DNA from 2 places in the Arthrobacter sp. JUb115 genome. Region 2 is predicted to be linked to the other one. Evidence: predicted binding sites of a transcription regulator. Region 2 holds the regulator's gene; the other holds the start of a gene.
The links. The regulator HrcA, encoded in region 2, represses chaperone genes, less so after heat shock. The targets are predictions, from matches to a motif close to TTNGCACTCGNNNNNNNCGAGTGCNAA.

Region 1 (3,413 bases), on a different contig from region 2:
GGCAGCGCCAGCAGGAGCTGGCTTATCTGCGACAACAGCTTCGGTGGTCAGGAACAGGCCAGCGATCGATGCCGCGTTCTGCAGTGCCGAACGGGTCACCTTCACTGGGTCGTTGACACCAGCTTCAAGCAGGTTGACGTATTCGCCGGTTGCAGCGTTCAGGCCGTGGCCTGCTGGCAGGCCCTTGACCTTGTCAGCGACAACGCCTGGCTCCATGCCAGCGTTCAGGGCAATCTGCTTCAGCGGGGCTTCGATGCCAACGCGAACGATGTTCGCACCGGTAGCTTCGTCGCCTTCCAGAACCAGCTTCTCGAATGCTGCAGCGCCAGCCTGGATCAGTGCAACGCCACCACCGGCGACGATGCCTTCTTCAACAGCTGCCTTGGCGTTGCGCACGGCATCTTCGATGCGGTGCTTGCGCTCCTTGAGCTCTACCTCGGTAGCAGCGCCGGCCTTCAGCACAGCGACACCGCCGGAGAGCTTTGCGTGGCGCTCCTGCAGCTTCTCGCGGTCGTAGTCCGAGTCGGTGTTCTTGATCTCGGCTGCGATCTGGGCCTTGCGTCCCTCGATGGCGTCGGCTTCGCCGCCACCTTCAACGATGGTGGTCTCGTCCTTGGTGATAACGACCTTGCGGGCGGTACCGAGGACTTCCAGGCCTACGTTGTCCAGGGACAGGCCGATTTCCTCGGAAACAACCTGGCCGCCGGTGAGGATAGCGATGTCGGTCAGCATGGCCTTGCGACGGTCGCCGAAGCCCGGAGCCTTGACAGCAACGGACTTGAACAGGCCGCGGATCTTGTTCAGGATCAGGGTAGCCAGGGCTTCGCCCTCGACATCTTCGGCGATGATCAGCAGCGACTTGTTCGACTGCATGACCTTCTCCAGCAAGGTCACCATGTCCTTGACCGAGGAGATCTTCGAGTTCACGATGAGGACGTAAGGGTCCTCGAGAACGGTTTCCTGGCGCTCAGCGTCGGTGACGAAGTAAGCGGAGATGTAGCCCTTGTCGAAGCGCATGCCCTCTGCCAGCTCCAGCTCCAGGCCGAAGGTGTTGGATTCTTCAACGGTGATAACGCCCTGCTCGCCGACCTTGTCGAGAGCTTCAGCGATCAGTGCGCCGATTTCCGGATCGCCAGCAGAGATCGAAGCGGTAGCAGCGATCTGCTCCTTGGACTCGACCTTCTTCGCAGCGGCGAACAGTTCAGCGGTAACAGCTTCTACGGCCTTGTCGATACCGCGGCGCAGCGCGATTGGGTCAGCACCTGCGGCAACGTTGCGCAGGCCTTCCTTGACCAGTGCCTGTGCCAGCACGGTTGCGGTGGTGGTACCGTCGCCAGCGACGTCGTCGGTCTTCTTGGCAACTTCCTTGACCAGCTCTGCGCCGATCTTCTCGTAAGGCTCTTCGAGGTCGATTTCCTTAGCGATGGACACGCCGTCGTTGGTGATAGTAGGAGCGCCCCACTTCTTTTCCAGAACAACATTGCGGCCGCGTGGGCCCAGGGTGACCTTCACCGCGTCAGCAAGGGTGTTCAGGCCGCGCTCAAGTCCGCGGCGTGCTTCCTCGTCAAATGCAATCATCTTAGCCATTGTGGCGTACGGTCCTTTCGGGACGATTTTGCGAAAATGCAACCGACAGACAGCGCCCGCGACGGACGAGTGGACCGGTGCGGCATCGGGCCAGCAACCGTTTCAGCTCTCGCTATCTGAGGTATTTTCCACGCCCACGCCCTGCATCCGCTGTCCGGTGCTTCATGAAGTTCTTGGAGAACGCAAAAGCCGACCGGCGTTAGCAGTCGCAACGCATGAGTGCTAATACAAATATTGGCACTCTCGCATGGCGAGTGCAAGCCGATCGGCTCTGAGCGAATGGAATTATGAACGAATTATTCGTTTAGCCCCAGGGTGTCATCGGAGCCCAGAACCACGGTGACCCGGTTCGGAATGTTGCTGGTCTGCAGAACTTCGTCGATATTCAGGATTTCTGCAGCTTTTTCAGCGGTAGTGCGGTAGGACTCGGACATGTAATAAACCGTGGAGACTTCTGCGGGCCTGGTCCAGTTGTCGGCCACAATGCTGGTGAACCCGGCTTCGGCCATGGCGTCTTCGCCTTCATTAGCCAGACCGGCAACACTTGCCGCGTTGTACACGCCAATCAGCTGGCCGTAGAGCACGTCTTCGTCATCGATGGTGCTCGTTGGCGATGCGGATTCACTTGGTGTGGGTTCCACGGAGGGCTCGGCGGTGACTTCCTGGGTTTGCGAGGTGTCGCTTCCCGTGGAAGTCGCGAGGGTCTCCTTGAGCTGGGGGCCGAAGATGAAGGACAAGGCACCGATCACCAGCACGAGTACAGCGGTCAGCACTACCCAGCGCAATTTCCCACCGGTTGACTTCGACGCGGCGGACTGCGCCCATCCGTGGGCGTGGTGCGAACCCACACGGGTGCTGAACTCCGGAACGCGATCAAATTCGTCACGCGGGTAGTTGGTCATTCTTGTCCTTGCTCGAGGTCTGATTGGTCACGGCAGGCAGGGTTATCGTCCCGTGCCGACCTTACCGCCCACGCGACGTTTTGTGGAACGTGCTCTGCGCAGGCGCTTGACCAACATCGGGTCGTAGGCCAGTGCCGCGTCGGTTTCAATCAGCTGGTTCAGCAGCTGGTAGTAATTCGTCGGCGACATCGAAAACTGCTTGGTAATGGCTTGTTCCTTGGCCCCGGCATACTTCCACCACAACTTTTCCAGGTTGAGGATCTGTTGCGAACGCTCATCCAATTCCGAATCCGGGTTCATGACGAAATCCACCAGCAATTCATTCTCAGCCATACGTTCTCACCTCTGTCCTTGGACCAGTTTTCTCAGGTTTCGGTTATGCATGTATTCCACCATCGGTAGACATACCACCGATATTCTAACCAATCTGCTTGCCTAACACCGTGTGGCCGAGCACAGGCACGCCAGAAAAACGGCACAATTACCCCTATGGACGATTTGCAGCCAGCACTTTTCGATGCACCCCAGCCAGCTCGGACACCAGTGTACGAAGCGGCTGATTTCCCGTTCTACCATGGTGCCCAATCCATGGCCGACCACGGGTTTATCGCTGCAGACTGGGTACCGGCACTCTGCGAGCAGGACTCGCTGCTGCGTTCCCTGGCCACCGATTTGGCGGCCCGTTCGGCGGCCGGTGAACAGATCCTGCCGGCACCGGAGGTGATGTTCCGCGCACTGAGCCTGCCATTGTCCGAAGTCAAGGTCCTAATTGTTGGCCAAGACCCATATCCGACACCCGGCCACGCAAACGGTTTGGCCTTCGCGGCCAACAAGCAGGTGCGTCCGCTGCCGCGCTCCTTGGCCAATATCTACAAGGAATTGCAGTCCGATCTGGGGCTGGAGCCGGTCGCGCATCCAGACCTC
Region 2 (3,413 bases):
ATGTCACTATTTTTCCTTGTCTTGCTAAGTGTGGTTCCTCTTATCATAGCGACCGCGGCTGGGCGCACGGGGAGATTCGCAGACTAATCTCCAACTATTAGTCAATCGTTAGGAAACCGTAATCTTCGGTCGTGAGAAAATCGATCAATTCTTCAATCCGGCCCAAGAGCTGTGGTTCAAGCTGCCCGTAATGCTGCACCGTGGACAAGAGCCGCTGCCATCCGATGCCGATGTCTTCCGCGGTGGAGTGCGGCCAGCCAAAGGCCCGGAGCACACCGGTTTTCCAATCGGTGCCCTTGGTGATCACCGGCCAAGCCTTGATGCCCAGTGTCGCAGGCTTGATCGCCTGCCATACATCCACGTACGGGTGGCCGAGGATCAGCACGTTTTGCGCTGCACCGGGGACCTTCATCGCCTCGGCAACGATGCGCGATTCCTTGCTTCCGGCAACCAGGTGGTCAACCAGGATTCCCAGGCGGCGCTGCGCGGAGGGGGCGAAGTCGCGGATAGCCCCGGCAAGATCGTCCACGCCATGCAGCGGTTCAACGACGATGCCTTCAACACGCAGGTCGTGGCCCCAAACTTTTTCAACCAGCTCAGCGTCGTGCTTGCCTTCTACCCAGATGCGGCTCGCCCTGGCTTCCCGGGCCTTCAGTCCGGCAACGGCACGCGAACCCGAAGCCGAGACCAGCTTCTGGGGCGGTGCGGCCTTGGCAACGGGATCAATGATCTCCACCGCTTCGCCTTCGAGGAAGAACCCGAAGCCCGCCTGGAAGGAGCGGGTCTTGCCGTGGCGGTCCTCGAGCACGATCACGCGCATGCCACCGGATTTCTCGGTACGGATGACTTCTCCTACCCATCCTGAGGTGGCATCTTCCAGAATCATGCCACGTTCAACAGGGACCTGGCGGAGTTTTTTCGGTGCCGGTGCACTCAGATCCCGTGGTCCCCAGGAGTAATTAGTCACGTACTGCCTTTCGCTGTGATCGAATACGCTCGAAATCCAATGCTAGCAACTGCTGAACGTATTAGACTTGGCACTTGACAGGTTAGAGTGCCAAAGCCGGGCACAGGAAATCCAAGGAGGTGCTGTTGTGACAGAGACGCGACGCCTAGACGTTCTGCGTGCCATCGTGGAGGACTACGTCCAATCCCGTGAGCCAGTGGGTTCCAAAGCGCTCCTGGACCGGCACAACCTCGGTGTCAGCGCCGCGACGATCCGCAATGACATGGCCTTGCTGGAAGAAGAGGGGCTCATTGTCGCTCCGCATACTTCCTCCGGACGCATCCCCACCGAAAAGGGATACCGCCGCTTCGTCGATGAGATCGGCGAGCTCAAGCCGCTGTCGCGGGCTGAACGCGACGCCATCAACAAGATCCTGGACAGCTCCACGGACCTGGACGAGATGCTCAAGAGCACCGTTCGCCTCCTGGCGCGGTTGACCAACCAGGTAGCAATGATCCAGGTGCCGCACTACGACACCGCTTCGTTGAAGAACCTCGATCTGGTCGGACTGGGCTCGGCCCAGGTGCTGATGGTGATGATCGCTTCCAATGGCACGGTGGATCAGCGCATGATGCCGGTCCAGCGTTCCTACAGCGATGATGAGCTGGACGACCTGAAGCTGTGGCTGCTCAACAATTTCGGGGGAGTGAAGCTTGCCGAACTTGCCGGACGGCTCACCCGCATCGAGCGCAGTTCGACGCAGCAGGCCGACCCCCTGGTGGACCAGGTGATCGGTGCGCTGGAAGAAATGGCCCAGGCGGCCAACGCGCAGCGCATCATCATGGCAGGCACCGCGAACCTCGCCCGCGTGGAAGGGGACTTCCCGCTGAGCATAACCCCGGTGCTCGAGGCGCTCGAGGAGCAGGTAGTGCTGCTCAAGCTCTTCTCCGAGCTGGAAGCCGATTCGCGCGGCGTGGCCGTGGCCATCGGCACCGAGCACCACTACGGGCAGCTGTCGGAAGCCGCCGTGGTCGCCACCACTTACGGCACCGATCTGCGCAACAAGCTCGGGGTCCTGGGCCCCACCCGGATGAACTATCCAACCTCCATGGCCTCGGTTCGTGCGGTGGCACGGTACCTGTCGAAGATTTTGGCTAACTAGCCTCGCTGGGCACCGCCCGGCACTACCGAATTTCAAGATTCTCAGGAAAGGACACGGCGAATAACGTGAGCTCGCATTACGAGACCCTAGGCGTCGCCAAGGACGCGACCCCGCAGGAAATCAAGAGTGCCTACCGCAAGTTGGCGCGTAAGCTGCACCCGGATGTAAACCCTAGCGATGACGCTGCAGAACAGTTCAAGCTGGTCACCCGAGCCTACGAAGTCCTTTCCGACCAGACCAAGCGCTCCAACTACGACGCCACCGGCGATGAGAACGGCAACGGCCACCCGGGCTTCGGCGGTGGCGGCCAGGGCTTTGGCGGCTTCGGCGACATCTTCGAGCAGTTCTTCGGTGGCGGCCAGGCCCAGGGCCCGGCATCACGCACCCAGCCAGGGCGCGACGCGCTGATCACCATCACCATCGACCTGGAAGACGCGGTCAAGGGCACGGTCTACCCGCTGGAGATGGAAACAGCTGTCACCTGCAAAACGTGCAACGGTTCGTGCACGCGCGAAGGCACCAGCCCGGTCACCTGCGATATCTGCCATGGCGCAGGCCAGGTCCAGCGTCCAGTGCGTTCATTCCTGGGCCAGATGATGACCGTGGAAACCTGTGCGGCCTGCCGCGGTTTCGGCACCACCATCCCGGACCCCTGCCTGGAGTGCAACGGCGAAGGCCGGGTGCGCGAGCATGTGTCCAAGTCGCTGAACGTTCCTGCAGGTGTCGACTCCGGCACCCGCATCCAGCTGCGCGGACAGGGCGAAGCCGGCCCGGGCGGCGGGCCTAACGGCAACCTGTTCGTCGAGATCGACGTGCGCCGCCATAAGGTCTTCGAGCGCGCCGGCACCGACCTGCACGCCAAGATGAGCCTGCCAATGACCGCCGCCGCACTGGGTTGCGAGCTGAAGCTGGAAACCTTCGACGGCGGCCAGTCCATCAATGTGGAGCCAGGCGCCCAGGATGGCGACACCGTCACCCTGCCGGGCCTCGGTGTGCCGCGCCTGCGCGGAGGCAAGCGCGGGGACATCATCGTGCACCTGCAGGTGGAGACCCCGACCAAGCTCGACGCTGCCCAGCGCGATCTGCTCGAGCAGCTGGCCAAGCTGCGTGGCGAAGAACTCTCCGCCGGCCGTGTGGAGCACAGCGGCGGCATGTTCTCCCGCCTGCGCGACAAGCTGAACCAGCGCTAGGCATGAGCAACCACAGCTTCGTCATCGACGCCCAGCAGGGCCGGGACGCAACGGTCGGGGACATTCTTGAACTGGATGGCTCCGAAGCGCACCACGCGGTCGCCGTTAAACGGGT

Region 1: a site for HrcA is predicted at 1,787-1,813, ahead of groL (chaperonin GroEL). Genes of this name have one in related genera too.

The regions. Positions count from the first base shown of each region.
Region 1 covers NZ_SOBS01000001.1:679,534-682,946, forward strand. The annotation lists gene groL (chaperonin GroEL) at 1-1,587, opposite strand, end outside; gene EDF61_RS03145 (LytR C-terminal domain-containing protein) at 1,884-2,489, opposite strand; gene EDF61_RS03150 (DUF3263 domain-containing protein) at 2,532-2,822, opposite strand; gene EDF61_RS03155 (uracil-DNA glycosylase) at 2,979-3,413, shown strand, end outside.
Region 2 covers NZ_SOBS01000002.1:205,327-208,739, forward strand. The annotation lists gene EDF61_RS04115 (DUF4870 domain-containing protein) at 1-7, opposite strand, end outside; gene EDF61_RS04120 (DUF3097 domain-containing protein) at 98-967, opposite strand; gene hrcA (heat-inducible transcriptional repressor HrcA) at 1,095-2,108, shown strand; gene dnaJ (molecular chaperone DnaJ) at 2,174-3,298, shown strand; gene EDF61_RS04135 (16S rRNA (uracil(1498)-N(3))-methyltransferase) at 3,301-3,413, shown strand, end outside.